Regions from separate parts of the Streptomyces sp. NPDC052682 genome, predicted to be linked through region 1. Evidence: predicted binding sites of a transcription regulator. Region 1 holds the regulator's gene; each other region holds the start of a gene.
The links. Region 1 encodes HrcA, which represses chaperone genes, less so after heat shock. Its sites were predicted from a motif close to TTNGCACTCNGNNNNNCNGAGTGCNAA; they were not measured.

Region 1 (10,050 bases):
CCGCGATCTCGACGTCGAGCACGGGGAGATCACGCCGAGCCTGAAGCTGAAGCGGCCGGTTGTGGAGCGGGAGTACAAGGACCTGATCGAGGAGATGTACGAGGGGACGCGCGAGGCGTGACGGCGGTGCACGCGCGCGGGCGGCTGCCGGCTCCGGCGGGCGGCTGCCGGTTCCGGCGGACGCCCGCGCCCACCGCTCAGCCGTAGCTCCCGGACCTCGGCCCGCAGGCGTTCCACCTCGCGCCTGCCGGGGGCCCCGCTCCAGTGTCTCGATCCCTCGCGGCCGTTCTCCGCTCGAATATGACCGTCTTTCAGTCCTTCTTCGACCACATGCGCAGCATGGTTCTCACTCATGACGGCCCACTTCGGTAACTCGGCGCTTATGGGCGCGGCCAGTCTGTCACCCTGTCGGCATCGACTGAGGCGTATTCGTACGAGCTGCCCGGGGAGCTGTCCATGGGGGCCATTCCGACGCAACGGGAGACGACGTCCCGTGCCTCCGAGGTGCCTGCGGATGTTTCCGGGGTGCCTGCGGGGGTCTCCGAGGTGCCCTCGGACGTCTCGGGGGTGCCCGTGCCCGTCTCCGGGGTGCTGGCCGACAGCCCCCGGGGGGCCGCGCACGGCTGCGAGGTGCCCTCGCCCGCGCAGGAGGAGGTGGCAGCCCGCGCGTACGAGCCGGGCGCAGCGGCGCATGCACCGGCGTACGAGCCCGGCGCGCCGTCGGTCGTACCTGCGTACGCGCCGGACGGGCCAGCGCACGTGCCCGCGGGCGAGCCGGGCGCACCAGCGCACGCGCGGGCGCACGCGACCCTGCCCGGCAGTTCGCTCGCGCCGGGCTCCGCCCGCGCCCTGGTCCGTGCCGCGCTCACCGAGTGGACCGGCCTCGGCCTGCCCGGCACCGAGCACGTCACCGACCGCCTCGCTGACGACGCCCTGCTCGTCGTCAGCGAACTGGTCACCAACGCGGTCGTGCACGCCGGCACCGCCGTGGAGCTGACCTGCCGGCTGGAGGCGAGCACCGGAGCGCTCGTGGTCGAGGTCCACGACCAGCACCCCTCGCGCGCCCCGCGCGGCGGCGAGCCCGGGACGCCGTCCGAGCCGCCGCCCGAGTACGGACGCGGCCTGCGGCTGGTGGCCACCCTGTCGGAGGCCTGGGGCATCACCTACCGCACCGGCAGCAAGACGGTGTGGGCACGGCTGCCCGCCACGGGCCGACCCGCCGGCCGGGAGAGCGAGGCGTACGCCGGGGAACGCGCCCTGGAGCACGAGCTGCGGGCCGCCGCGGTCCTCGCCCCCGAGCCGCAGCAGACCGAGGGCGGCCGGGACTGGCTGGGCCGCGGCGCCCTGTCCTTCCTCGCAGAGGCCTCCGACCTGCTCGCCGGGCAGCTCGACGAGGACCTGGTCGCCGCCCTGGCCGGGCAGCTGATCGTGCCGCGGCTGGCCGACTGGTGCGCGGTGTGGCTGGAGGACGAGGCCACCGGCCGCCTGGGGTGGGACGACGGCACGGGCCTTGCCGCAGGGCGCCTGGCGCGCGTCTGGCACGGCAGCGAGAACCGTATCGACGCACTGCGCGCGGCCCTGGAGAAGGACCCGCCCCGGCCGCCCGACCCGGTGGGGTCCGGGCCCGTGCCCTACCCCTGGCCCGAAGGCTGCCTGGGTGGGACGGGCGCGGCGCTCGCGTACCGGCTGGTGGCCGGCGGACGGCCGTTGGGCACCCTGGTCATCGGGCGGGCCGGCGCGGCCCGCTTCCCCGACGAGATCACCGGGCTGGTCGAGGACCTCGGCCGCCGGGTGGCGCTCGCCATCGGCGCCGCCCGCCAGTACGCCCGGCAGGCCACCATCAGCGCCGTCCTGCAGCGCGGACTGCTGCCCGGCGCCGTCGCCGAGATCCCCGGGGTGCGCAGCGCCCTGGTCTACGAGCCGTGCGACAAGGGCGGGCCGAGCGGCGACTTCTACGACGTCTTCCCGGCCGGCGACGGCCGCTGGTGCTTCGCGGTCGGCGACGTCCAGGGCAAGGGACCGGAGGCGGCCGTGGTCATCGGACTGGCCCGGCCCTGGCTGCGGCTGCTGGCCCGCGAGGGCTACCGGGTCGCCGACGTCCTGGACCGCCTCAACCAGCTCCTGCTCGACGACGCCACGGAGGCCGCCGACGCCGCGGCCCGGGCCCTGGTCGCCGCCGGGGCCCGCCCGTCCGTCCCCGGCGACGGCCCCCAGACCCGCTTCCTGTCCCTCCTGTACGGCGAACTCGTCCCCCACGACGGCGGCGTCCGCTGCACCCTCGCCTCCGCCGGGCACCCGCTGCCGCTGCTCCTCGGCCCCGACGGCGGCGTCCGCGCGGTGGCGCAGCCGCAGACCCTCCTCGGGGTCATCGAGGACGAGACGTACACCAGCGAGACCTTCGAGCTGCGCCCCGGCGACACGCTGCTGTGCGTCACCGACGGGGTGACCGAGCGGCGCAGCGGCTCGCGCCAGTTCGACGACGGGGACGGGCTCGCGGCGGCGCTGGCGGGCTGCGCCGGGCTGGACGCGGAGCTGATAGCCGAGCGGATCAAGCGACTCGTGCACGAGTTCGGGGCGCGGCCCCCGGCGGACGACCTGGCGCTGCTGGTGCTCCAGGCCGAGTGAGGCCCGGCGTGCTGGACAATGGAAGGCATGCCTTCCGCACTCCCCGACGGCGAGCCCGTCCCCGCCGACGGCGCGCTGCCCCCGCAGGCGCTGGCCGGGGCCGCCCACCGCCCCCTCGGCTTCTACCTGCACGTCCCGTACTGCGCGACCCGCTGCGGCTACTGCGACTTCAACACCTACACCGCGACCGAGCTGCGCGGCACCGGCGGCGTGCTGGCCTCCCGGGACAACTACGCCGAGACGCTCGTCGAGGAGGTCCGCCTGGCCCGCAAGGTGCTGGGCGACGACCCGCGCCCTGTCCGTACGGTGTTCGTCGGGGGCGGCACCCCGACCCTGCTGGCCGCCGACGACCTGGTACGGATGCTGCGCGCGATCCGGGACGAGTTCGGCCTGGCACCGGACGCCGAGGTCACGACGGAGGCCAACCCGGAGTCGGTCGACCCGGCGTATCTGGCGCGGCTGCGTGAGGGCGGCTTCAACCGGATCTCCTTCGGCATGCAGAGCGCCCGGCAGCACGTCCTGAAGGTGCTCGACCGCACGCACACGCCCGGGCGCCCGGAGGCCTGCGTGGCTCAGGCCCGGGCGGCGGGCTTCGACCACGTGAACCTGGACCTGATCTACGGCACCCCGGGGGAGTCCGACGACGACTGGCGGGCGTCGCTGGACGCGGCGCTGGGCGCCGGCCCCGACCACGTCTCCGCCTACGCCCTGATCGTCGAGGAGGGCACGCAGCTGGCCCGCCGGATCCGCCGGGGCGAGGTGCCGATGACCGACGACGACGTGCACGCCGACCGGTACCTCATCGCGGAGGAGACGCTGTCGGCGGCGGGCCTTGAGTGGTACGAGGTGTCCAACTGGGCCGCGTCCCCCGGCGCCCGGTGCCTGCACAACGAGCTGTACTGGCGGGGCGCCGACTGGTGGGGCGCCGGGCCGGGCGCCCACAGCCACGTCGGAGGGGTGCGCTGGTGGAACGTGAAGCACCCGGGCGCGTACGCGGCGGCGCTGGCGGCCGGGCGGTCGCCCGGGGCCGGGCGCGAGGTGCTGTCACAGGAGGACCGCCGGATGGAGCGGATCCTGCTGGAGCTGCGGCTGCGGGAGGGGGTGCCGCTGGAGCTGCTCAGGGAGCAGGGGCTGGCCGCTGCCCGGCGGGCGCTGTCGCAGGGGCTGCTGCAGACGGGGCCGTACGAGGAGGGGCGGGCCGTGCTGACACTGCGGGGGCGGCTGCTGGCGGACGCGGTGGTGCGGGACCTGGTGGACTGATCACTCGGGTGGGTGAATCGGTGTCAGGCCCCACCGCTGTCCGTGACAAAGTCGATCAGTTCCTCCACCCGCCCCAGCAGCTCCGGCTCCAGGTCCTTGTAGGACCGCACCCGCCCCAGGATCCGCTGCCACGCCGCCCCCGTGTTCTCCGGCCACCCCAGCGCCCGGCACACCCCCGTCTTCCAGTCCTGCCCGCGCGGCACCCGCGGCCACGCCTCGATCCCCAGGGACGACGGCTTGACCGCCTCCCAGATGTCGATGAACGGGTGGCCCACCACCAGCGCGTGCTCGCTCGTCACCGACTCGGCGATGCGCCACTCCTTGGAGCCCGGCACCAGATGGTCCACCAGCACGCCCAGCCGGGCGTCCGGGCCCGGCCCGAACTCCTCGACGATGGACGGCAGGTCGTCCACGCCCTCCAGGTACTCCACGACCACGCCCTCGATGCGCAGGTCGTCGCCCCACACCTTCTCCACCAGCTCGGCGTCGTGCCGGCCCTCCACGTAGATCCGCCCGGCGCGGGCCACGCGCGCGCGTGCGCCGGGGACGGCCACCGAACCGGAGGCCGTACGGGTGGGACGTACCGGGGCCGATGAGGAAGGGGGCCGGACGAGCGTCACCGCCTGACCCTCCAGCAGGAAACCGCGCGGCTGGAGCGGGAACACCCGGTGCTTGCCGAAGCGGTCCTCCAGGGTCACCGTGCCCGCCTCGCAGCGGATCACCGCGCCGCAGAAACCGCTGACCGGCTCCTCCACCACCAGGCCCGGCTCGGCCGGGACCTCGGGGACCGGCTTCGGCTTCTTCCACGGCGGGGTCAGGTCCGGAGAGTACTGGCGCATTCGGATGACGATAGGAGAAGCGGGCGGGTCGTCACGGAGACACGCCGAAACGGGCGGCGAGCGCGTCGCGTTGCGCGCGGACGAACGCCGCGTCCACCACCGCTCCGTGCCCGGGCACGTACAGCGCCTCCTCGCCGCCCAGGTCCAGCAGGCGGTCGAGGGCGGCCGGCCAGTGGGACGGCACGGCGTCCGGGCCCGCCTGGGGCTCGCCGGACTCCTCGACCAGGTCACCGCAGAAGACCACCTCCGGATCGCCGGGGACCAGGACGGCGAGGTCGTGGGCCGTGTGCCCCGGGCCCACGTTCGCCAGCAGCACCTGGCGGCCCGCGCCCAGGTCCAGGGTCCGCTCGCCCGACACCAGGTGGCGGGGCGCGGCCAGCGCGTCGACCGCCTCCTCGGCCGCGCGGGCGTCCAGGCCGTGCCGGACCGCGTCCGCGCGCAGTTCCTCGCGGTCACGCGCGCGCGTGACCACCCCGTCCACGCCCACCGCCCCGAACACCTCCGCGCCCGCGAACGCCCCCGAGCCCAGGACGTGGTCGAAGTGCGGGTGGGTCAGCGCGAGATGCGTCACACGGTGGCCGGCGAGCCGCTGCGCCCGCGCGCGCACCCGGGCGCCCTCGGCCAGGCTCGACCCCGCGTCGATCACCAATACCGCGTCCGCCCCGACGACGAGCCCCGCCGTGCAGTCCCACACCGGCAGCCGGCACCGCCCCACCCCGGCCGCGACCCGCTCCCATCCCAGCTCTTCCCAAGTCACCGTCATACGGCGACGCTAGCGGGGAAGGGGACGCGGGGGCGGCGCCGCCGGACCGACCTTGCCCGGGGAGTACCCCACCGCCGTACACTGGCCGGGGAAGTCTGGCACTCACACGCGCCGAGTGCCAGGCCGGGGGACGGGACCCGGGCCGACGACAGCTGGAGGTGTGCGCGGATGCTCAGTGAACGCAGGCTTCAGGTGCTGCGCGCCATCGTCCAGGACTACGTGGGCACCGAGGAGCCCGTCGGCTCCAAGGCGCTCACCGAGCGGCACAACCTCGGCGTCTCCCCGGCCACCGTGCGCAACGACATGGCGGCCCTGGAGGAGGAGGGGTACATCGCCCAGCCGCACACCAGCGCCGGGCGCATCCCCACCGACAAGGGCTACCGGCTCTTCGTGGACAAGCTCGCGGGCGTCAAGCCCATGTCAGCGCCGGAGCGCCGGGCCATCCAGAACTTCCTCGAGGGCGCCGTCGACCTGGACGACGTGGTGGCCCGCACCGTGCGGCTGCTGGCGCAGCTGACCCGGCAGGTCGCCGTGGTGCAGTACCCGTCGCTGACCCGGTCCACGGTGCGGCACGTGGAGCTGCTGTCGCTGGCGCCCGCGCGCGTGATGCTCGTGCTGATCACGGACACCGGGCGGGTCGAGCAGCGCGTGGTCGACTGCCCGGCGCCCTTCGGGGAGACGTCCCTGGCGGATCTGCGCGCGCGGCTCAACAGCCGGGTCGCGGGCCGGCGGTTCACGGACGTGCCGAGCCTGGTGGAGGACCTGCCGGAAGCCTTCGAGGTCGAGGACCGCGGTACGGTCTCGACGGTGCTCTCCACCCTGCTGGAGACGCTCGTCGAGGAGAACGAGGAGCGGCTGATGATCGGCGGCACCGCCAATCTGACCCGCTTCGCGCACGACTTCCCCCTCACGATCCGGCCGGTGCTGGAGGCGCTGGAGGAGCAGGTGGTGCTCCTGAGGCTGCTCGGCGAGGCCAAGGATCCGGGCGTGACCGTCCGTATCGGTCATGAGAACGCCCACGAAGGACTCAACTCCACGTCCGTCGTGTCGGTCGGCTACGGTTCGGGCGGCGAGGCAGTCGCCAAGCTCGGCGTGGTCGGACCGACCCGCATGGACTACCCGGGAACGATGGGAGCGGTACGCGCAGTGGCACGGTACGTCGGACAGATCCTGGCGGAGTCGTAGTGGCCACGGACTACTACGCCGTACTCGGCGTGCGCCGCGACGCGTCGCAGGAAGAGATCAAGAAGGCCTTCCGGCGGCTCGCGCGCGAGCTGCACCCGGACGTCAACCCCGATCCGAAGACCCAGGAGCGGTTCAAGGAGATCAACGCCGCCTACGAGGTGCTGTCGGACCCGCAGAAGAAGCAGGTCTACGACCTCGGCGGCGACCCGCTCTCGCAGTCCGGCGGCGCCGGCGCGGGCGGCTTCGGGGCCGGCGGCTTCGGGAACTTCTCCGACATCATGGACGCGTTCTTCGGTACGGCGTCGCAGCGCGGTCCGCGCTCGCGCACCCGCCGCGGCCAGGACGCGATGATCCGCATCGAGGTCGAGCTCGACGAGGCCGCCTTCGGCACGACGAAGGACCTCCAGGTCGACACGGCCGTGGTGTGCACCACGTGCAACGGCGAGGGCGCCGCGCCCGGCACCTCCGCCCAGACCTGCGACATGTGCCGCGGGCGCGGTGAGGTGTCCCAGGTCACGCGGTCCTTCCTCGGCCAGGTCATGACCTCCCGGCCCTGCCCGCAGTGCCAGGGCTTCGGCACCGTGGTGCCCACGCCGTGCCCGGAGTGCGCCGGTGACGGGCGGGTACGGTCCCGCCGTACGCTCACCGTGAAGATCCCGGCCGGTGTCGACAACGGCACCCGCATCCAGCTCGCCGGCGAGGGCGAGGTCGGGCCCGGCGGCGGTCCCGCCGGTGACCTGTACGTCGAGATCCACGAGCTGCCGCACCCGACCTTCCAGCGGCGCGGCGACGACCTGCACTGCACGGTGACGATTCCCATGACGGCGGCGGCCCTCGGCACAAAGGTGCCGCTGGAGACGCTGGACGGCATGGAGGAGGTCGACATCCGCCCGGGCACTCAGTCCGGCCAGTCGATCCCGCTGCACGGCCGGGGCGTCACCCACCTGCGCGGCGGCGGCCGCGGCGACCTCATCGTCCACGTCGAGGTCACCACCCCGACCAAGCTCGACCCCGAGCAGGAGAGGCTCCTGCGCGAACTGGCCAAGCTGCGCGGCGAGGAACGCCCGCAGGGGCAGTTCCAGCCCGGGCAGCAGGGGCTGTTCTCGCGGTTGAAGGACGCGTTCAACGGACGGACGTGAGCGTCGGGGCGGCCGGCCGGGGGTCCGGGGGTCGGCCCCCCCAGGACGCGTTCAACGGGCGCTGACGTCGGGGCTCCCGGGGCGTCGGGCCCGGGCGTGCTGCTGGTCTATGCCAGTGCCCGGGCCGGGTTCGGGCAGGCCCGGAGGACGTGACACCATGCGGTCATGTCCTCCGCGCTGACCGATCTCTTCCCCCACCCGATCGTGCAGGCCCCCATGGCGGGCGGCGTCTCCGTACCGCGGCTCGCCGCCGCCGTGTCGGAGGCGGGCGGCCTCGGCTTCCTCGCCGCCGGGTACAAGACCGCCGACGGCATGTACCAGGAGATCAAGCAGCTGCGCAGCCTCACCGGCAGGCCCTTCGGTGTGAACCTGTTCCTGCCGCAGCCGGAGTGCGCCGACCCCGCCGCCGTCGACGTCTACGCCCACCAGCTGGCCGGCGAGGCCTCCTGGTACGAGACCGAGCTCGGCGACCCCGAAAGCGGCCGCGACGACGGCTACGACACCAAGCTCGCCGTCCTCCTCGACAACCCGGTGCCGGTGGTCTCCTTCCATTTCGGCGTACCGGCCCGCGAGGTGGTCGACTCCCTGCACCGCGTCGGCACCTATGTCCTGGTCACCGCCACCACCGCGGAGGAGGCCCGGGCCGTGGAACGCGCGGGCGCGGACGCGGTGATCGCGCAGGGCGTCGAGGCGGGCGGCCACCAGGGCACCCACCGGGACATCCCCGAGACGGACGGCTCCGGGATCGGCCTGCTGTCGCTGGTCGCCCAGGTCCGTGAGGCGGTGGGCCTGCCGATCATCGCCGCCGGGGGCATCATGCGCGGCGGCCAGATCGCCGCCGTCCTCGCGGCGGGCGCGAGCGCGGCCCAGCTGGGCACCGCGTTCCTCGCCACCCACGAGTCCGGCGCCCACGCCCTGCACAAGCAGGCGCTGACCAACCCCCTGTTCGTCCGTACGGAACTGACCCGCGCGTTCTCCGGCCGCCCGGCCCGCGGCCTGGTCAACCGCTTCCTGCGCGAGCACGGCCGGTACGCGCCCGCCGCCTACCCGGAGATCCACCACCTGACCGTTCCGCTGCGCAAGGCCGCCGCCAAGGCCGGTGACGCGCAGGGCATGGCGCTGTGGGCCGGGCAGGGCCACCGGATGGCCCGGGAGATGCCCGCCGGACAGCTGGTGGAGGTACTGGCGGGTGAACTCGCCGTCGCCCGGACGGCGTTGACGGGCTTCCCGGCGGGAGGTGCGGGCCGATGACGGCACCGGTGTTCGTGGTGGAGCACTTCCGCGCGGGCGGCGGCGGGCGGTACGTCCTCGACGGCCCGGAGGGACGGCACGCCGTCTCCGTGAAACGGCTGCGGCCCGGCGAGGACGTGATCCTCACCGACGGCGCCGGACGCTGGGCGGACTGCGTGGTGCTCGGCACCGAGGGCAAGGACCGGCTGATCGTCCAGCTCGACTCGTGGAGCGAGGAGCCGCCGGAGCAGCCCCGTATCACCGTCGTCCAGGCGCTGCCCAAGGGCGACCGGGGGGAACTCGCCGTCGAGACGATGACCGAGGTCGGCGTCGACGCGATCGTGCCGTGGCAGGCGGCGCGCTGCGTGACGCAGTGGCGCGGCGACCGGGGGCTGAAGTCCCTCGCCAAGTGGCGCGCCACGGCCCGGGAGGCGGGCAAGCAGTCCCGCCGGGTGCGCTTCCCCGAGGTCGCGGACGCGGCGACCACCAAGCAGGTGGCCGCGCTGCTCGCGCGGGCCGACTTCGCCGCCGTCCTGCACGAGAGCGGCGACGCACCGCTGGCGACGGCCCAACTCCCCTCCGAGGGCGAGATCGTGCTGGTCGTGGGCCCCGAAGGGGGCGTGTCCCCGGAGGAGTTGGACGTGTTCCGGGAGGCGGGTGCGCGGGCGTACGTCCTCGGTCGTACCGTGTTGCGTACGTCGACCGCCGGTACGGCGGCCGCCGCCCTGCTGCTCGGCCGCACCGGCCGCTGGTCCTGACCCCCGGGGGAACCGTGGAACTCGCCCAAGTCCGGCTCCTCGTCACCGACTTCCCGGCCTGCTACCGCTTCTACGCCGACGTGCTCGGCCTCGAGCCGCAGTCGGGCGCGGCCGACGGCCCGTACGAGAAGTTCAGCCCCGCCGCCGGATCGGCGGGCATCGCCCTGCAGGACCGGGCGATGATGGCCCGGGTCCTGGACGAACTCGCCGGGCCGGCGACCGGCCACCGCTCCCTGATCGCCCTGCGCGTC
Region 2 (10,050 bases), on a different contig from region 1:
GGCGTGAAGTACCCGTACGCCCTGCCCCTCGGGCCGGAGGAGGCGCAGGCCGAGACGCTGCAGTGGCTGCTCAGCGGCGGGGGCGGCTACACCGACGACGTCGGCACGTACCAGATCGACTCCCCGCAGAACGTCAAGACGTTCACCTGGCTGAAGGACGAGCTGGTCGACAAGGGCCTGACCGGTCCGGTCGCCCCCGGTGAGCTCAACCGGGCCGCAGCGTTCGAGGCCTTCGCCAACGGGGACGTCGGCATGCTGAACGGGCACCCGTCGCTGATGAAGATCGCCGCGAAGAAGGGCGTGAAGTTCGGCATGGTGCCGATGCCGGGCGCCGAGGGCGTGAGCAAGCGGACCCTCGGTGTCGCGGACTGGATGCTGGCGTTCAAGAAGAACGGCCACGCCGAGCAGATCGGCGACTTCCTCGACTTCGTCTACAGCGACAAGAACGTCCTCGCCTTCTCCCGCGAGTACGACCTGCTGCCCGTCACCACCTCCGCGTCCGCGGCGATGGCCGGGGCGGAGGAGGACCGGGACCTCAAGCCGTTCCTGCAGGAGCTGCAGTCCTCCGAGCTGTATCCGGTCGGCCAGACCTCGTGGGCCGAGGTCAGCGCCGACATCAAGAAGCGGATCGGCAAGGCGGTCGCGCCCGGTGGCAGCCCGGCGGGCGTCCTGACGCAGCTCCAGACGACGGCGACCCGGGCGGAGAGCGCCCAGCAGTAGCCGGCCGGCAGCCGTGTTGTCGGTGGCAGGGGCTACGGTTCCTGCCATGGACCAGGAGCAGCTCGGACGCCGTGAGCAGGACATCCTCGCTCTGGAGCGCCGTGGCTTCGCGGGCCCCGGCGCGAAGGAGCGGGCGATACGGGAGGAGCTGGGGCTGGCGCCGGTGCGCTACTACCAGCTCCTCAACGCCCTGCTGGACGATCCGCGCGCCCTGGCCCACGACCCGGTGACCGTCAACCGGCTGCGGCGGGTCCGGGAGGCCCGGCGGGCGGAACGCTGAGCACGAGGCTTCTCAGGGTGCTGGGCGTCGGCGCCCGGGCCGGGTGGGAGCGCAACCCGGCGCGTCCGGAAGCGCCCCTCACTCTCGGTTTCACGCGAGCGGGCCCCCTCGCCCACCCGTGCCGCCCCAGCGGCACGACCGCCCGCAGCCGGGCGGCTCACGGGATGTCCGCCGCCGGGGCGGCCCCACCGCCGTGCCCGTGCCGGGTGGCGGCGGGCGCGCCGCCGGCAGCGGGGCGGCACCCACGGGACGGCCGGCGCGGGCCGCGCGCGGGCTCAGGCCAGCCGCTCGGCCAGGGTGCGCAGGAGGCTCACCACGCCCTCCGGGCCGGGGACCACCACGTCCGCGCGTTCGCGCAGTTCCGTGACCTCGTCGTTGCCGCTGCACACCAGCACGCCGGGGGTGCCGTCGGTGCGCAGGGTGTCGACGGCGGCGAAGGCGGGCAGGTCGCCCAGGTCGTCGCCGGCGTACAGGACCGAGCCGGCGCCGATCTCGCGGGCGAAGTCCAGCAGGGCGACGCCCTTGTCCATGCCCGGCGGGCGCAGCTCCAGGACCATCCGGCCGGGCTCGACGATCAGGCCGTGCCGGGCGGCCAGCGCGGTGAGCGGCTCGCGCAGGGCCTCGAAGGCGGCCTGCGGGTCGGCGGCCCGGCGGGTGTGCACGGCCACCGCCCGGCCCTTCTCCTCGACCCAGGTGCCCTGCCCGGCGGCCCCGGCCCGGTCCAGAACACCGGGCAGCTCGGCGCGTACGGCGGCGACCCCGGGGTGCGCGGGAGGTGCGGTGACCTGGCCGGTGGTGGCCTCCCAGCGCTCGGCGCCGTAGTGGCCGAGCACCACGAGGTGCTCCAGGCCGGGCACGCCCGCGAAGCCCCCGTTGCGTACCGCCACCTCGGCCGGCCGGCCGGTGATCACGGCGACGGCGGCCACCTTCGGGGCGAGGGCGGCCAGCGCGGGCACCGCCTCCGGGTGCGCCCGGGCCCGCTCGGGGTCGGCCACGATCGGCGCGAGCGTGCCGTCGAAGTCCAGGCCGACCAGCGCCTTGCCCGGCCGGGCCAGGAGCGCGTCGAGGCCCTGCCGCCCGGGGCGGGTGGCGGGCGTCGGCAGCGAGTCGGTGCCCATGCTCAGCCCCTCAGCGCGTTCAGCTGGTCCAGGAACCACTGCGCAGGCGGCAGCGCGGTCGCCGCCGCGGCCAGCCGCTTGGAGCGTGCCGCCCGTTCCTCCGGTGCCATCGCCAGCGCCTCGTGCAGCGCCCGGGCCGTGTCGATGACGTCGTACGGGTTGACGACGAGCGCGTCCTCGCGGAGCTCCTCGTGCGCCCCCGCCTCCCGCGACAGCACCAGCGCGCAGCCCTTGTCGGAGACGACCGGCACCTCCTTGGCGACCAGGTTCATGCCGTCCAGGACGGGGTTGACCAGGGCCACGTCGGCCAGCCGGTACGCCGCCAGCGACCGGGCGAAGTCGTCCTGGACGTGCAGCACGACCGGGGTCCAGCCCGGCGTCCCGTACCGCTCGTTGATCTCCCGCGCCACGCGCTGCACCTCGGCCGTGTAGTCGCGGTACACGGCGAGGTCCTGCCGGGAGGGGTAGGCGAACGCCACGTGCACGACCCGCTCGCGCCACTCGGGGTGGTCCTCCAGCAGCTGCCGGTAGGCCAGCAGGCCCCGCACGATGTTCTTGGACAGCTCGGTGCGGTCGACCCGGACGATGGTCCGGCGGCCCTCGCCGATCTCCTCCCGCAGCGCCGCCATGCGCTCCTCGACGTCCGGCTCGTGGGAGCGGGCGCGCAGGAACTCGGCGTCGGCGCCCAGGCCGTGCACCCCGATGAGCGTGGTCGTCAGCGGCGGCCGGCCCGTCGGCGTGTGCTCGATGTACCGGCGCGGGTCGCCGCTCGGCCAGCTGGGGGAGATCCGCTCGCCGTCCACCTCACCGGCGCACGACATGAACAGCGACGCCCACCGCCAGGTCAGGAACCCCAGCCGGTTCGCGCCGAGCATGCCCCACACCAGCTGGGCGCGGATGTCGTGCGGCAGCATCCGGAAGTACTCCGGCGGCGCCCACGGCGTGTGCGAGAAGTGCCCGATGCGCAGATCCGGGCGCAGCTCGCGCAGCATCCCCGGGACCAGGCACAGGTGGTAGTCCTGCACCAGCACCGCCGCGCCCTCGGCCGCCTCCTCGGCCAGCGCCTCGGCGAAGGCCCGGTTGTACGTCTCGTACGACGCCCACTGCCGCCGGAACTCCGCGTCGAAGACCGGCTCCAGCGGCGTCTGGTACAGCATGTGGTGCACGAACCACAGCACCGAGTTGGCGATGCCGTTGTACGCGTCGGCGTGCACGTCGGCCGGGATGTCCAGCATCCGCACGCCGTCCTCGCCGACGCCCCGCCGCACCGCCTCCCGGTCGCCGTCGGACAGCGCCGAGCACACCCACAGGGCGCCCGCGTCCGGCCCGATCGCCGACAGCCCGGACACCAGCCCGCCGCCGCCCCGTCTGGCGTGCAGCGAGCCGTCGTCCTTGACCGAGTAGGAGACCGGGCCCCGGTTGGAGGCAACCAGCACCTGAGCAGCACCGTTCGTCGAAGCCATACGCCTCAACCTAGCCCGGCCCGGAAACGCTCAAACGTACGACCCGCCCGTATACGGTGCGCACGCCCGTATCAGGCCGTCCGGGCCGCCGTCGCGGTCAGGCCGCCGTGCGTTCCTGGTACTCGGCGATCTCCACCATCGGCGGCCGTTCCTCGGTGTCCACCGAGTACGTCCGCGGCTCGAAGCCGTCCTCGCCCCGCTCGAACTGGGTCAGCGACGGCCGGATCAGGTGGCCGCGGGCCAGCCGCAGCTGGGCCGTGCGGTAGATCGCGGCGGCCATCCGGCCGAGCGCCTGGCCGTCCTGGTGGCGGTGCTTGCGCACCCCGACATCCACCTGGGCGAGGGCGTCCAGGCCCACCAGGTGCAGGGCGTCGACGAGCATGCCCAGCTCCACGCCGTACCCGACGGGGAAGGGCAGCTGCTCCAGCAGCGAGCGGCGGGCCGCGTACTCGCCGCCCAGCGGCTGCACGAACCCGGCCAGCTGCGGCCAGTGCATGTTGAGCAGGGGCCGGGCCATGAGCTCGGTCACTCGCCCGCCCTGCCCGGCCGCCGACCCGAGCGGACGGTCGTACATGGCCTTCACCAGGTGCACGTCCGGGTCGGTGAGCAGCGGGCCGACGATCCCCGAGACGAAGTCGGAGGAGAACTCCCTCAGGTCGGCGTCGACGAAACAGACGATGTCCCCGCGGGTGACCAGCAGGGAGCGCCACAGCACCTCCCCCTTGCCGGGCACGGTGGGCACGCGCGGCAGGATCCGGTCCCGGTGCACCACCGTCGCGCCCGCGGCGGCGGCCACCTGCGACGTACGGTCGGTCGACCCCGAGTCGACGACGACGATCTCGTCGACGAGGGGAACTTGCTGCATCAGGTCGTGACGGATGATCGCGACGATGTCGCCGACCGTCTCCTCCTCGTTGAGCGCGGGCAGCACGACGGAGACCGACTGGCCCGTGCGCTGCTTCGCGGCCAGGATCTGGTGGAGCGGGCGATCGGTCACGGACCAGGAGCGGGTGCTCAGCCAGCGCTCGACTTCTTCCAGCACGGTGGGCGGCTCCTCACTGTTTGTCTCGCGGTTCGGACGACTATCTCAACTGTCCTGGCCTTCGGTTACAGTCTTGAACAACGCGGATGACCATCGCATGTCCGATCCCGTGCTCGAGGGTCGCCGCCGTTGACAACCTCATACAGCTCATCCAGAGGGGCAGAGGGACACGGCCCGATGAAGCCCCGGCAACCCCCCTGATCCGGTCTCGTTGCGTCACGCGAGGCTCCCGGCCAGGGAAGGTGCCAATTCCGTCTCACGGCGAGATGCGTCGTGAGGAAGATGAGGAGAAAGGGCCTCGCCTCCATGGCTGTGCAGACCGTTGCAAGCACCAGCAATCCCGCCGCTCCGTCCGTCGACCTGGGTCCGGCCGCCGCGCTGTCCTGCCGCGAGTGCGGTCACCGGGTACCCCTCGGACCGGTCTTCGCCTGCGAGGAGTGTTTCGGCCCGCTGGAGATCGCCTACGACTTCTCCGCGTACGACGCCGAGGAGCTCCGCAAGCGCATCGAGGCGGGCCCCGCGAACATCTGGCGCTACGCGCCGCTGCTGCCCGTCCCCGCGGACGTGGCCGCCAAGCCGAACCTGAACCCGGGCTGGACCAAGCTCGTCCAGGCCGACAACCTGGCGCGCGAGCTCGGCGTGACCGGCGGCCTGTACGTGAAGGACGACTCCGGCAACCCGACGCACTCCTTCAAGGACCGCGTGGTCGCCCAGGCCCTGGAGGCGGCCCGCGCCTTCGGCTTCACGACGCTGTCCTGCTCCTCCACCGGCAACCTGGCCGGCGCCGTCGGCGCCGCCGCCGCACGGGCCGGCTTCCGCTCCTGCGTGTTCATCCCGCACGACCTGGAGCAGGGCAAGGTCGTCATGGCCGCGGTCTACGGCGGCGAGCTCGTCGGCATCGAGGGCAACTACGACGACGTGAACCGCTTCTGCTCGGAGCTGATCGGCGACCCGGCGGGCGAGGGCTGGGGCTTCGTCAACGTCAACCTGCGGCCGTACTACGCGGAGGGCTCCAAGACCCTCGCCTACGAGATCTGCGAGCAGCTCGGCTGGCGGCTGCCGGACCAGATCGTGGTGCCGATCGCCTCCGGCTCCCAGCTCACCAAGATCGACAAGGGTCTTCAGGAGCTGATCAAGCTGGGGCTCGTCGAGGACCGGCCGTACAAGATCTTCGGTGCCCAGGCCGAGGGGTGCTCGCCGGTGTCCACGGCCTTCAAGGCCGGGCACGACGTGGTGCGCCCGCAGAAGCCGGACACCATCGCCAAGTCGCTCGCCATCGGCAACCCGGCGGACGGGCCCTACGTGCTGGACATCGCGCGGCGGACCGGCGGCGCGGTGGAGGACGTGACGGACGAGCAGGTCGTCGACGCGATCAAGCTGCTCGCGCGCACGGAGGGCATCTTCGCGGAGACCGCCGGTGGCGTGACCGTGGGGGTGACGCGCAAGCTGATCGAGAACGGGGTGCTGGACCCGGCCCTGACGACGGTCGTGCTGAACACGGGCGATGGTCTCAAGACGCTGGACGCGGTGGCGGGCACCGGGCTGACCGCGACCATCCGTCCCACCCTCGACTCCTTCCGCGAGGCCGGACTCGTCTAGACCGTCGTCCGCTGCGGGCCGGTGGGGGCCGGCCCGCGGTTCCTCGCGCCCCTGGCTTCGTTCCCCTACCGGAGGTTCCACCGTGAGCGTCACCGTCCGCATCCCCACCATCCTGCGCACCTACACCGGCGGTCAGGCCGAGGTCACGGCCGAGGGCGCGACCCTCGCCGAGGTCATCGCGGACCTGGAGAAGAACCACACCGGCATCGCCGCCCGTGTCCTGGACGACCAGGGCAAGCTGCGCCGGTTCGTCAACGTCTACGTCAACGACGACGACGTGCGCTTCGAGCAGGGGCTCCAGACGCCGACGCCCGAGGGCGCGGGCGTGTCCATCATTCCGGCCGTCGCCGGCGGCTGAAACGGCTTGCTCGTTACCTTCGGTAACGGCTGTCACGCAGCGTTTGCCGGATTGCCCCCTCCGTAAGAGAAGCGGAGGGGGCAATTCAGTGTGGTTGATCGCGGTACAGTTGGGGAACGCGATGCCGCTCCGCTGTTGCGTAACCCTGTTTTTCCTGCCGTACGCCCGTCGAGATGTAGCCAAAGTGTGCGCGTCTTTCGCGGCTTTTGTTCCCTTTGTGCGGCCTGACTTGCCCCGAATTCAGGCGAATTCTCGCCACATTCCGGACCGGGTGCGTCCAGATTTCTCGTCCGATTGACCTGTTGCAGACGGCAGTTGGGCAGATACATTCGGCCGCGGTCGACGCGTTCCGGCGCACGCCCCCAACCGTTGGGGGGTGAGGTCTGACCCGGATCCGCGAAGTGTGGATCTGTGCAAGGGCCAGTAATAGGGGAGTTAGGCATGGCTCAGGGCACCGTCAAGTGGTTCAACGCGGAGAAGGGGTACGGCTTCATCGCGGTCGACGGTGGTGCGGACGTCTTCGTCCACTACAGCGCGATCCAGATGGACGGCTACCGCACCCTGGAAGAGGGCCAGCGGGTCGAGTTCGAGATCTCGCAGGGCCAGAAGGGCCCGCAGGCCGACATGGTGCGCGTCACCGCCTGAACGCGCGACCGACGACCAACCGCTGACACACGGTCTTCTCGCAAGGGCCCGTACCCCCCGGGGTGCGGGCCCTTCGGCCTGCCCGGGAGCGGCTCGAAGCCTTGTTCGCCCCGGGCTGAGAAGGCCCGGCCTACCCCCGAGCCGCTTGCACTCGCCTATGTCGAGTGCTAATCATTGGCGTTAGCACTCTGAAGGTGAGAGTGACAACTGGAAGGACCGGGTCGGTGAGGCCACGGACCAGGTGGGGCAAGGAACCACCGGTCGGGGGCCGTCCGTCGCGGGCGCGGGCGCGGTCCGAAGTAATCACCCCCAGTCCTGGAGGGACCACTTCACATGGCCAAGATCATCGCGTTCGACGAGGAGGCGCGGCGCGGCCTCGAGCGCGGCATGAACCAGCTCGCGGACGCCGTCAAGGTGACCCTCGGCCCGAAGGGCCGCAACGTCGTCCTCGAGAAGAAGTGGGGCGCCCCCACGATCACCAACGACGGTGTCTCCATCGCCAAGGAGATCGAGCTCGAGGACCCGTACGAGAAGATCGGCGCCGAGCTGGTCAAGGAAGTCGCCAAGAAGACGGACGACGTCGCCGGTGACGGTACGACCACCGCGACCGTGCTCGCCCAGGCCCTGGTCAAGGAGGGCCTGCGCAACGTAGCCGCCGGCGCCAACCCGATGGCCCTCAAGCGCGGTATCGAGAAGGCCGTCGAGGCCGTCTCCGCCGCCCTGCTGGAGCAGGCGAAGGACGTCGAGACCAAGGAGCAGATCGCCTCCACGGCCTCCATCTCCGCCGCCGACACCCAGATCGGCGAGCTCATCGCCGAGGCCATGGACAAGGTCGGCAAGGAAGGCGTCATCACCGTCGAGGAGTCCCAGACCTTCGGTCTGGAGCTGGAGCTCACCGAGGGTATGCGCTTCGACAAGGGCTACATCTCGGCGTACTTCGCCACCGACATGGAGCGTATGGAGGCCGTCCTCGACGACCCCTACATCCTGATCGCCAACTCCAAGATCTCCTCCGTCAAGGACCTGCTCCCGCTGCTGGAGAAGGTCATGCAGTCGGGCAAGCCGCTGCTGATCATCGCCGAGGACGTCGAGGGCGAGGCCCTGTCGACCCTGGTCGTCAACAAGATCCGCGGCACCTTCAAGTCCGTCGCCGTCAAGGCCCCGGGCTTCGGCGACCGCCGCAAGGCCATGCTCGGCGACATCGCCATCCTCACGGGCGGCGAGGTCATCTCCGAGGAGGTCGGCCTCAAGCTGGAGAACGCCACCCTCGACCTGCTGGGCAAGGCCCGCAAGGTGGTCATCACCAAGGACGAGACCACCATCGTCGACGGTGCCGGCTCCGCCGAGCAGGTCCAGGGCCGGGTGAACCAGATCCGCGCCGAGATCGAGAACAGCGACTCCGACTACGACCGCGAGAAGCTCCAGGAGCGCCTGGCCAAGCTCGCGGGCGGCGTGGCCGTCATCAAGGCCGGTGCCGCCACCGAGGTCGAGCTCAAGGAGCGCAAGCACCGCATCGAGGACGCCGTCCGCAACGCCAAGGCGGCCGTCGAGGAGGGCATCGTCGCCGGTGGTGGCGTGGCCCTGGTCCAGGCCTCGCAGACCTCCTTCGAGAAGCTGGAGCTGGAGGGCGAGGAGGCCGTCGGTGCCGAGATCGTCCGCAAGGCGCTGACCGCCCCGCTGACCCAGATCGCCGTCAACGCCGGCCTCGAGGGCGGCGTCGTGGTGGAGAAGGTCCGCAACCTCACCCCGGGCCACGGCCTGAACGCCGCGACCGGTGAGTACGTCGACATGATCGCCGAGGGCATCATCGACCCGGCGAAGGTGACCCGTTCCGCCCTGCAGAACGCCGCCTCCATCGCCGCGCTGTTCCTGACCACCGAGGCCGTCATCGCCGACAAGCCGGAGAAGGCCGCCGCGCCCGCCGGTGGCGGCATGCCGGGCGGTGACATGGACTTCTGATCGACCGGTTCCGGTTGATCGACCGTCCTTCCGTGACCGAGGGCGGCACTCCCTTCCAGCAGGGGGTGCCGCCCTCGGGCGTGTCCGGGATCACAGCGGCCGGCGGGATGCCGGTGAGGCGTGCGGGAGTTGACACGGACGCAGCGTCCATGCGCATGCACATACCAGCTGGTCCCTTCGCAAGGAGCCGTCCCGTGTCCCTCACCGAGTCCCCGGCCGCCCGCGCCGCCGAGATCCTCTCCCGGCCCGTCGCCATCAACGGCCTGACCGTCCCGAACCGCATCGCGATGGCGCCCATGACCCGGATGTTCTCCCCGGGCGGCATCCCCGGCGAGGACGTCGTGTCGTACTACGCGCGCCGTGCCGCCGCCGGGGTCGGGCTGATCGTCACCGAGGGCACCTACGTCGGCCACCCCTCGGCCGGGCAGAGCGACCGGGTGCCGCGGTTCCACGGGGAGGAGCAGCTCGCGGGCTGGGCCAAGGTCGCCGAGGCGGTGCACGCGGCGGGCGGCACCATCGTGCCGCAGCTGTGGCACATCGGCATGGTCCGCAAGCAGGGCGAGCCGCCCTTCCCGGACGCCCCCGCCCTCGGCCCCTCCGGGCTGCGCCTCGACGGCAGCGAGGCCGGCACGGCGATGACCCAGCGGGACATCGACGACGTCATCGGCGCGTTCGCCGAGGCCGCGGCCGCCGCCGAGCGGATCGGCTTCGACGGCGTGGAGATCCACGGCGCGCACGGCTACCTCGTCGACCAGTTCCTGTGGGCGGGCACCAACCGCCGCACCGACGCCTACGGCGGCGACCCGGTCGCCCGCACCAGGTTCGCCGCCGAGATCGTCGCGGCCGTACGGGAGACCGTCTCCCCC
Region 3 (10,050 bases), on a different contig from region 1:
GACGGAGGTGTGGACGGTCCGCAACAGCAACGGCATGCCGCACAACTTCCATGTGCACGACGTGCAGTTCCGGGTGCTGGAGGTGAACGGATCGCCTCCGCCGCCCGCGCTGGGCGGCCCGAAGGACACGGTGTTCGTGCCGCACGGAACGACGATGCGGCTGGCGCTGCGGTTCTCCGGACCGGCGGACCCGGACACCCCGTACATGTACCACTGCCACCTGCTGTACCACGAAGACGAGGGGATGATGGGCCAGTTCGTGGTGGTGGACAAGGGGCAGCGGGCGGGTGTGCCGCCGGCGCACACCGGTCATGAGCCGGCGGAGGAGGGGCGCTGAGCCGCCGCAGGTGGACATGTCGTGTGGGGCCCCGCGCTGAGCGGACGCGCCCGGTCCGGGTAACTACCCTTGGGCCATGACAACGGCTCTGATTACGGGATCGACGGCAGGCATCGGGGCCGCGTTCGCGCGGCGACTGGCGGCCGACGGGCACAACCTGGTGCTGGTCGCCCGCGACACCCAGCGGCTTCGGGAGCAGGCGACCGAGCTGCACGACCGGCACGGCATCGAGGCGGAGGTGCTGACGGCCGACCTGGCCGAGGACAAGGGCATCGAGGCCGTCGCCGCCCGGCTGGGCGACCGCAAGAACCCCGTCGACCTGCTGGTCAACAACGCCGGTTTCGGCAACAAGGGCCGTTATCTCGAGGTGCCCATGGCCGACGAGCTGCGGATGCTCAAGGTGCACTGCGAGGCGGTGCTGCGGCTGACGTCGGCGGCGACGGAGGCGATGCGGGAGCGGGGCCGTGGCGGTGTCGTCAACGTCGCCTCGGTGGCGGCCTTCGTACCGCGCGGGACCTACGGCGCGTCCAAGGCGTGGGTCGTGCAGTTCACGCAGGGCGCGGCGCGGGACCTGGCCGGCAGCGGCGTCCGGCTGATGGCGCTGTGCCCGGGGTTCGTCCGTACGGAGTTCCACCAGCGGGCCGGCATGGGCACGGACAACATTCCGAACTGGATGTGGCTGGACGCGGACAAGCTGGTCGCGGCCGCGCTGCACGACCTGGCGCGGGGCAAGACGGTGTCGATCCCGGATCCGCGCTACAAGGCGCTCATGGGGGCGGCGAAGCTGGTGCCCCGGGGCATGCTCGGCGGACTGACATCGAAGACGGGGCGGAAGTACGGGCCGCAGTAGCGCGGCGGACTTCCCGGCGGGCCGGGCGGGGGGCCGGACGACGGGCGGTGGGGCGTGCCGATGGCGACAATGGTGCTGTTCGACCGGACCAGGGCCGGGAGGTGGCGCCATGACCTTCGTACAGCTCATCGACTGCAGGACCAGCCGGCTCGACGAGATGAACCGGCTGATGGACCGGTGGGTCGAGCAGACCAAGGGGAAGCGGACGGCGACACACGAGATCGTCGGCAGGGACCGGTCCGACAGCTCGCACATCGTCGAGATCGTGGAGTTCCCGTCGTACGAGGAGGCCATGCGCAACTCCGGGCTGCCGGAGACCGACGAGATCTTCCGCGAGATGGTGGCGCTGTGTGACGACGAGCCGACGTTCACCGACCTGGACGTCGTGCGGGACGAGCAGCTCAACACGCTGGCCGCGCGGGCGTTCTTCGCGGCCATGGGCCGGGTGGAGCCGGACCGGCTGCGCGAACACGTCACGGACGACTACGTCGACAACGACCCCTCCTACCCGCGGCCGGTGCAGGGCTTGAAGGGGTTCGGCGAGCAGTACGCGAGCTGGCGGGACGCCTTCGACTTCTCGTTCCGGATCGACGACCAGATCGCCCAGGGCGACCGGGTGTGCACGCGGTGGACGTGGACCGGGCGGCACCAGGGCGACTTCCTGGGCATCCCGGCGACCGGCCAGGACGTGTCCATGACCGGCATGACCTGGCAGCGGTTCCGGGCGGGGAAGATCTGCGAGGGCTGGTGGATGTACGACCGGGCCGGGCTGATGGAGCAGCTGGGGGTACTCGGCCAGTGACGCCCGCGAAGGGAAGGTCCTGGTCCTTGACGGAGCGCCCGCAGGACCAGGACCGTCTCGCAAGCGGCTGCGGCTGAGGGAGGCGGGTTCGGCCACCGGGTGGCGGGCCGACGGCCACCGTCGCCCCGCGGTCCAGGTCCGGGTGTGCGGCCGCAGCCGTACGGGTCACTCGCTCCGGGTGATGCGCGCTTCGCCCGAAACCGTCACGCTGTTCTGCGGCAGTGCCGCGATGACGCCCTTGTGCCTGTCCGACTCCTTCTTGAGTTCGGCGTACTCGTCATAGCGGAGCAGCTGCACGAAGCCGTAGCGGATGGACGCCGGTTTCGCGTGCCGCAGATCCACGTCTATGTGCTCGGACGCGTTCCTCGCGGCTATCTCTCCCTTGAGGTAGAAGCCCGTCTTCGGGGCATTCCCAGAGTCCATGATGTTGTCGATGCGCACCATGTAGTACAGCCGCTCTCCGGCTTTCGTCTCACAATTCACTCGCGCCGACAGTTCCCCCCGGTCCCTTACTTCCAGATCCGGCGGGGTCAATTGCACTCCGTCCTCGCCCGCCGCACGGCAGTCGGGCAGCGTGGCCCCTGCACCATCGCCCGACAGGGGCGCCGGGGCAGGCGTTCCGAAGGGAGGCGCCGAGGTCCGCGACGGACCGTCGGGCGCGAGGTCCGAGGAAGCGGTGTGCTCACCGGTAATCGCAGTGGGGCGCGGTTCGGCTCCGGTGGACGACGGGGAGGGCGGGGCCGCGTCATCTCGGTGATCCGCGCCGTTGCTTCCCCTCGGCCAAAGGACGACGACGCCCAGCAGGAAGATCAGGGCGAGAAGCACGACATTCGTGAGAGGGGAAGCGAACAGGAACTGGTTGTGGTCGCCCTTGCTGCTGACGGCTGTGCGTCCGCCCGCGACCCCTCCCTCCCCCGCGCGCGCCCGAGTACTGCGGTTCTCCCCCACGGAACCACCACCCATTCGCTCACGTCACCTCGTCCTCGTCGCCCTTGATCACGATCGTGTCCCTGCCGGCAGCCACGCTTCCGCGACGGGCGCAGACCGCGCCACCCGCGGACGTGACGCCGCGCCTGAACCTGACCTTGTTCCTTGCTCCGGAGACAACGGCCGCGTGCCGTCCGGCCGCCACGCTGGTGCCGTCTGCTGTGACAGTCCGTGCCTGCGCCGGGACGATCTGCCACACCGACACCACAAGGGCTGCGACGGAGGCCACCGCCCCCACGACGCTCGCCACCTGGTCCGCCTCACTCAGGTTTCCGCCGACAGCGCGAGCGGTCAGGAACACGACGGCCGCAAGGGCTGCCGCCGCGACAACGAGAAGAAGAACCTTCTTACAGACGGTCATGCCCCTATTTGTACATCACGCGAACTCCATCCGGAACATGGGGATTTCAACACCTAGAAAAGGAATTGTCGCTTCCGGATGGCGGGTGAGATGCCGTAACTTTCCTGACGGGCCAGCCGCCGACGGACTGCGGCAGCGCGCGCCGAGGCGGACGCGTCCGCTCCGCAGCCATCGGGCGCTCCGGCGCCCCCTCACGGTGTAGCCGGGGCAGGCACTGGACGACATCTGGACGGTGGTCCGGATACTGGGCACCGGTGCCACGGCTCCAGGCGCCGCCTGGTTCGCCGTACCGTCGCCGAGGACGCGGACTGGTGCCTTCGTGTCTTCGAAGTCGCCCTGGACCGGGAGAAGGGGGCTCGCCTGCACGCGGCGGCAAAGGCGCTGAAGGAGGTCGGCGGCAGGATCGTGAGCTGCTCGCCGAGCCGCGTGAGCTGGTGGGTCACATGCCGGCAGACGGCTCATGGCAGCTGATGCTGTTCGACTTCTCCCTGGTGGGCACCCCTGACCAGCATGTTTTCACACAGGCACGGCGGGTACCTCGATGTGTATCTCTGGAGGCGGGCCGCTCCCGGCACGACGCACGAGATGGCCTCCATGGAGAGGCCGGTGCAGGAGACGGCCAGGGCGATCCGCGCATGGTCGCCGACGCGACGCTGCGCACGTCGGCCGAGCTGATCCCGCAGGCCCTGAGCGAGGGCCTGCAGCGGTTCTTCGAACGGGCTTTGCACCGGGACGTCGAGCAGCGTTACGACAGTCTGCGGCAGTTGCAGGAGGCGTGGCAGGAGGTCTTCCGCGCGGCCGACGCGTCCCGTCCGGCGACCACTCGAGCAACGGTCACATCAGTGCGGACGACCTGGAGGTGGCGTTCTGGTCGCCGAAAGCCTGAAGCAGCACGCGGTCCCGCCGCCGTCGCCCGTGGACGCAGGCGCTGGGACAGGGTCAACTTGCCGTCCCACAAGGAAGTTGACGCGGGACAGCTGACTCGTCACCGCTTGCCGCTCGCAGCCACCGAGCGAGGACCCAGCTCCCGACCTGCATGCTCGACCGATTGGGTTTATACATGACATACAAGGTCAAAGGGGCACGACTATGAGAAGACTGGGTGTTGCAGCCGCCTGCACTGTGGTGACCGTGACAGGCGGACTGGTCCTCGGCGGCTGTGCCGGCGAGGACGACAGCTCCGCTCCAGCTCCGAGCAAGGCCACTACGCCGGCGGAGCAGCAGGCGAAAGAGCAGGGCGAGAAACCCCAGGGCGGGCGGACCGAGGTAGGGGGCGGCGAGCGTGACGATCTCGTCAGCTTCCAGATTGACGACCGCTCCCAGGCGGGGTTCGCGGACGTGTGGGTCACCTGGACTATAAAGAACCAGAGTTCGGAGAAGTCCGACTACTCCTGGGAGTGGGAAGCCATCGGCCCGGACGGCAAGCGCCTGTACAACTCGACCGAGTTCGTGACCGACGTTCAGCCCGGCCAGACGGCGACGGGCGAGTCCCCCACCACGCTCAAAACGGCTGACGTCAAGATCAACGTCACGGATTTCGACAGGACCAAGTCCTACTGAGGTCGTCCCGGGCCGGGGACTCCGCGCAGATCCGGCCCCGCAGCGGACGAAGGCTTGTACACGAGGGCTCACTGGGGGCGGCTGCCAGTTCCCGTGGAGCGAGAGCTGGCACGAGGGAGCGGGTGGGCCGTAGGAGCCCGGTGCGTGAACGGTGAAGAAGCGGTCCGGCGGTGACAGCTACGGCTGAGGCGGCGGGTTCTGGGCTGGACCGCGTGTGCTGAAGGACCTGCAGGGGCAGCCCGCCTGCTGCAGGACGATCGTCGCCAGAGGGCCGGGAGCGAGCCGTAGTTGCGAGTGGCAGCCGCCTGCACGGCGGCCTGGCGAAGGGCCGCGTGAGCGTCGTGGTGCTCTGCTGGAATTCACGACACGGCAGGGACCTGCGTGCGCCCCGTGCGGGGCCCAGCTTCCCGCAGCCGGCCCGCTGCGATCCGGAGCGGCAGCACGCGCCTTTGCGTGACCGGCTACCGGTGATGCGGACAGCGGGGGCTGTCGGCGCGCGGGCACCGGGAGCTGCAGTGCAGGGTCGCGTCCCGCGTCGTGGTGCAGGAGGGATCCTGTGCGTCACCCCGCTCACGGCCCTCCTCAGCCTGATCCTGCCCGAGGTGGACGCCGCTGCTGGGCGTGGCCTGACGTTCGCCGAGGCCCTGCCTGGACGGCTGGGGCGGGCCGGCTTCGCCATGAGACTGGCGGACGAGGACGGCGCGCGGGCAGCGCTTGCGGCGCCTGTCCGCTTCTTGTTGCGGTACGCCGACTGAGGGGGAAGGCGGCGACGCCGAGGCCCGGCATCCGTGTGGATGCCGGGCCTCGGTTCGCTGGTGCGTGCCTGCGTCAGTGGGCGTGGCCGTGGCCGTGGCCCGCGGCGGCCGGCTCCTCTTCTTCCTTCTTCTCGACGACCAGGGTCTCGGTCGTCAGCAGGAGGGAGGCGATGGAGGCGGCGTTCTCCAGGGCGGAGCGGGTGACCTTGACCGGGTCGATGACGCCGGCCTTGATCAGGTCGCCGTACTCGCCGGTGGCGGCGTTGTAGCCGTTGCCCTTCTCCAGCTCCTTGACCTTGGAGACGATGACGTAGCCCTCCAGGCCGGCGTTCTCGGCGATCCAGCGCAGCGGCTCGACGGCGGCCTTGCGGACCACGGAGACACCGGTGGCCTCGTCGCCGGTCTTGCCGAGGTTGTCCTCGAGGACCTTCACGGCGTGGACGAGCGCGGAGCCACCACCGGAGACGATGCCCTCCTCGACCGCGGCGCGGGTCGCGGAGATGGCGTCCTCCAGGCGGTGCTTCTTCTCCTTCAGCTCCACCTCGGTGGCGGCGCCGACCTTGATCACGCACACGCCGCCGGCCAGCTTCGCGAGGCGCTCCTGGAGCTTCTCGCGGTCCCAGTCGGAGTCGGTGGTCTCGATCTCGGCCTTGATCTGGGCGACGCGGCCCTCCACGTCCTCCTTCTTGCCGGCACCGTCGACGATCGTGGTGTCGTCCTTGGTGACGGTCACGCGGCGGGCGGTGCCGAGCACGTCCAGGCCGACCTGGTCGAGCTTGAGGCCGACCTCCTCGGAGATGACGGTGGCGCCGGTGAGGACGGCCATGTCCTGCAGCATCGCCTTGCGGCGGTCGCCGAAGCCGGGGGCCTTGACGGCGACGGCGTTGAAGGTGCCGCGGATCTTGTTCACCACGAGGGTGGACAGGGCCTCGCCCTCGACGTCCTCGGCGATGATCAGCAGCGGCTTGGAGGAGTTGGCCTGGATGATCTTCTCCAGCAGCGGCAGGAGGTCCGCGATGGCGGAGATCTTGCCCTGGTGGATCAGGATGTACGGGTCCTCCAGGACGGCCTCCATGCGCTCCTGGTCCGTCACGAAGTACGGCGACAGGTAGCCCTTGTCGAAGGCCATGCCCTCGGTGAAGTCCAGCTCCAGACCGAAGGTGTTGGACTCCTCGACGGTGATGACACCGTCCTTGCCGACCTTGTCCATCGCCTCGGCGATGAGCTCGCCGACCTGCTGGTCCTGGGCGGACAGCGCGGCGACGGCGGCGATGTCGGACTTCTCGTCGATCGGGCGGGCCGAGGCGAGCAGGTCGTCGGAGACGGCCTTGACCGCGGCGTCGATGCCCTTCTTCAGGGCGGCCGGGGAGGCACCGGCGGCGACGTTCTTCAGACCCTCGCGGACCAGGGCCTGGGCCAGCACGGTCGCGGTGGTCGTACCGTCACCCGCGATGTCGTTGGTCTTGGTCGCCACCTCCTTGACCAGCTGCGCGCCGAGGTTCTCGTACGGGTCCTCGACCTCGACCTCGCGGGCGATCGTGACACCGTCGTTGGTGATGGTCGGGGCGCCGAACTTCTTGTCGATGACGACGTTGCGGCCCTTGGGGCCGATCGTCACCTTCACCGTGTCGGCAAGCTTGTTGACGCCGCGCTCGAGGGCGCGACGGGCGTCCTCGTCGAACTTCAGGATCTTCGCCATGGGAGCGTGAGCCCTCTCGGGAATCTGGGTGAAAGAACTGCGCCCCGGCGCCCGGCTTCTTATCGGTCGCGGGGGCCAGGGGCGCAGTCACAGAGCAAAAGAGGTGACTTACTTCTCGACGATCGCGAGGACGTCGCGGGCCGAGAGAACGAGGTACTCCTCGTTGTTGTACTTCACCTCGGTGCCGCCGTACTTGCTGTAGAGCACGACGTCGCCGACCTTCACGTCGAGCTCGACGCGCTTGCCGTCCTCGATGCGGCCCGGGCCCACGGCCAGGACGACGCCCTCCTGGGGCTTCTCCTTGGCGGTGTCCGGAATGACCAGGCCAGAGGCCGTGGTCTGCTCGGCGTCCAGCGGCTGGACCACGATGCGGTCCTCGAGCGGCTTGATGGCAACCTTGGAGCTGGCGGTCGTCACGATCCGACCTCCCCCTTCGGAGATCTCACGGGGTTAACTGTCTGAGGTGGCGACCAGGTCGATCCGTCGTCGCGGGTGCCGGACCTGCCCGTCGCTTTGTTGGCACTCTCCTGTGCCGAGTGCCAGAGCCGAGACTATGACCGCGATTAGCACTCGGTCAAGCGGAGTGCCAATTGCCGGCGGGCGCGTCGGCCGGCCGCTGTCAGATGTGGTCCTCCAGGCGGCCCACCCGCAGCCCCTGCCCCTGGATCTCCCGCAGCAGCCGCCGCGTCCGGTCCGGCAGGGGCAGGCCGGTCGCCCCGGTGTCCGGGTCCACGGCCACGATGTCGCCGGGCCGCAGGCGGGGTTCGCCGCGGGTGTAGGCGAGGGTGCCGTCCGGCCGGACGGCGGCACGCCACAGGACGACGGCCGAGATGCCGCAGTCGGCGGCGGCGCGCAGGGTGGTGGTGTCGTACGTGCCGTGGGGCGGGCGCAGCAGGCGGGGGCGCAGGCCGAAGCGGGCGTGGAGTTTGTCCTGCTGGCCGCAGATCTCGGCGCGCTGCCCGGCGTAGGGCAGGCCGCGCAGGGTGGAGTGGTCGAGGGTGTGGTTCTGGATGCTCGCACCGACCGCGCGCAGGCGCGCGAGCCGGCCGTACGCCGGTCCGGCGACACGGTCCGTGAGGAACAGCGTGACGGGGAGCCGGCGGGAGCGGAGCAGCTCCACCAGGCCCGGGTCGCGCTCGGCGTCGTCGTCGTAGGTGAGGAAGACGACCCGGTCGCGGGTGGGGACGTGGTCCACGACAGGCGCGAGACCGGGGGCGGCCGACGGGAGAGCGGGGGCGGCCGGCCGCCGCGCCGGGGCGGCGGACGGGAGCGCCGGGGCGGCGGACCGCAGACCAGAGGCGTCGGGCGCCAGGCCCGACCCGCCGGGCGCGGCGGACCGCAGACCGGAGGCGGCGGACCGGAGCCCCGGGGCGGCGGGTGCCGGACCGGAAGCGGCGGGCCCCAGACCAGAACCACGGGGCCCCAGACCGGAACCGCCGGGCCCCAGGCCCGACCCGCCGGGCACGGCGGACCGCAGACCGGAGGCGGCGGACGGCAGACCGGAAGCGGTCGGCGCCGGACCGGAAGCGCCAGGCACCAGCCCTGGGGCGGCGGACGCCAGACCGGAACCGCCGGGCCCCAGACCGGAACCGCCGGGCGCCAGGCCAGACGCGGTGGGCGCCTGTGTGTGGGTGCGGTCGTCCGTTGCCCGGTCGTCCGAGCGGGTCGCGCCGGCGCAGCCGCTGAGCAGGGCGGTGACGGCCAGGGCCGCGGCCGTCCAGCGGCCGGGCCGCCTCACAGGTAGTCCTCCAGGCGCCCGACCGCGTAGCCCGCGGCCGTGACCCTGTCCAGGAAGCGGCGGACCATGTCGGGCATGGAGCCCTTCCAGTGGGCCGGGCCGCGGAAGTGGGTGAGGACGATGTCGCCGGGGCGCAGCTCGCGGTCCCCCTCGCGGTACTCCCAGCGGTCGGCGAAGACCTCCTCGTTCCACAGGGGCACGTACCGGATGCCGCAGGCCTTGGCCGCGTGCAGGGTCGCCCTGTCGTAGCTGCCGTAGGGCGGGCGGAAGAGGACGGGCCGCCTGCCGTAGCGCTCGGCGAGGACGTCCTGCATACCGCAGATCTCGCGTTTCTGGCGGGCGTAGGACAGGGCGGGCAGGTAGGGGTGGTGCAGGGTGTGGTTGTTCAGGGTGACGCCCGTCGCCTGCATCCTGCGGAAGTAGCCGTAGTCCTCCTTGATCAGGTAGTCGCTGAGGAAGGCGGTGTACGGGATGCCCAGCTCGCGCGTCATCCGCAGGAACGCGGGGTCCTTCTCGGCGCCGTCGTCGACGGTGAGGAAGACGACCTTCTTGCTGGTGGGGACCGTGGTGAAGACCGGCGGGAGGCGCAGTGCGCGGTGGTCTTCGACCTCGAAGCCCTCGCGGGTGGTGATCCGGGGCTTCCTGGCGGGCGGCGCCGGGGGTGTCAGCGGCACCTTCTCCAGGCCCCAGCGCCGGGCGGCGGCGGCCCGGACGGCGTACGAGGCGCGCAGCTTCGTGGCGTAGTGGTCGAGCGCGCGGGCCGGGGGTGCGTCGAGGGGCTGCTGGCCGGCGGCCGGCCGCGTCCCGGTGCCGCCGGTCTGGGCGCAGCCCGAGGCGATGGCGGCGAGAGCGAGCACGGTCAGGCCGAGCCGCGCGGAACCCCACGCCCCCAGGGCGACCCCCTTGGCCCAGCTTTTGTCATTTTGTACGACTACTCGCATGCTGCCGGATCTTCGCAGGG

Region 2: the regulator HrcA is predicted to act here: its motif matches at 7,370-7,396, upstream of groL (chaperonin GroEL).
Region 3: the regulator HrcA is predicted to act here: its motif matches at 7,915-7,941, upstream of groES (co-chaperone GroES).

What each region holds. Positions count from the first base shown of each region.
Region 1 covers NZ_JBFATS010000001.1:365,988-376,037, reverse strand. Annotated here, with positions in the region: gene AB0K80_RS01660 (long-chain fatty acid--CoA ligase) at 1-121, shown strand, start outside; gene AB0K80_RS01655 (SpoIIE family protein phosphatase) at 760-2,625, shown strand; gene hemW (radical SAM family heme chaperone HemW) at 2,653-3,885, shown strand; gene AB0K80_RS01645 (DUF3097 domain-containing protein) at 3,909-4,724, opposite strand; gene AB0K80_RS01640 (MBL fold metallo-hydrolase) at 4,756-5,487, opposite strand; gene hrcA (heat-inducible transcriptional repressor HrcA) at 5,656-6,672, shown strand; gene dnaJ (molecular chaperone DnaJ) at 6,672-7,811, shown strand; gene AB0K80_RS01625 (nitronate monooxygenase) at 7,977-9,062, shown strand; gene AB0K80_RS01620 (16S rRNA (uracil(1498)-N(3))-methyltransferase) at 9,059-9,799, shown strand; gene AB0K80_RS01615 (VOC family protein) at 9,814-10,050, shown strand, end outside.
Region 2 covers NZ_JBFATS010000002.1:135,794-145,843, forward strand. Annotated here, with positions in the region: gene AB0K80_RS03085 (extracellular solute-binding protein) at 1-720, shown strand, start outside; gene AB0K80_RS03090 (DUF3263 domain-containing protein) at 767-1,000, shown strand; gene otsB (trehalose-phosphatase) at 1,276-2,118, opposite strand; gene AB0K80_RS03100 (trehalose-6-phosphate synthase) at 2,121-3,581, opposite strand; gene AB0K80_RS03105 (glucosyl-3-phosphoglycerate synthase) at 3,679-4,623, opposite strand; SAM riboswitch class I at 4,768-4,912, shown strand; gene thrC (threonine synthase) at 4,930-6,222, shown strand; gene AB0K80_RS03115 (MoaD/ThiS family protein) at 6,305-6,580, shown strand; gene AB0K80_RS03120 (cold-shock protein) at 7,022-7,225, shown strand; gene groL (chaperonin GroEL) at 7,559-9,184, shown strand; gene AB0K80_RS03130 (NADH:flavin oxidoreductase) at 9,379-10,050, shown strand, end outside.
Region 3 covers NZ_JBFATS010000013.1:99,096-109,145, forward strand. Annotated here, with positions in the region: gene AB0K80_RS21600 (multicopper oxidase domain-containing protein) at 1-337, shown strand, start outside; gene AB0K80_RS21605 (SDR family oxidoreductase) at 414-1,187, shown strand; gene AB0K80_RS21610 (ester cyclase) at 1,297-1,989, shown strand; gene AB0K80_RS21615 (hypothetical protein) at 2,155-2,937, opposite strand; gene AB0K80_RS21620 (hypothetical protein) at 2,957-3,337, opposite strand; gene AB0K80_RS21625 (hypothetical protein) at 4,469-4,897, shown strand; gene groL (chaperonin GroEL) at 5,726-7,351, opposite strand; gene groES (co-chaperone GroES) at 7,460-7,768, opposite strand; gene AB0K80_RS21640 (polysaccharide deacetylase family protein) at 7,971-8,642, opposite strand; gene AB0K80_RS21645 (polysaccharide deacetylase family protein) at 9,086-10,030, opposite strand.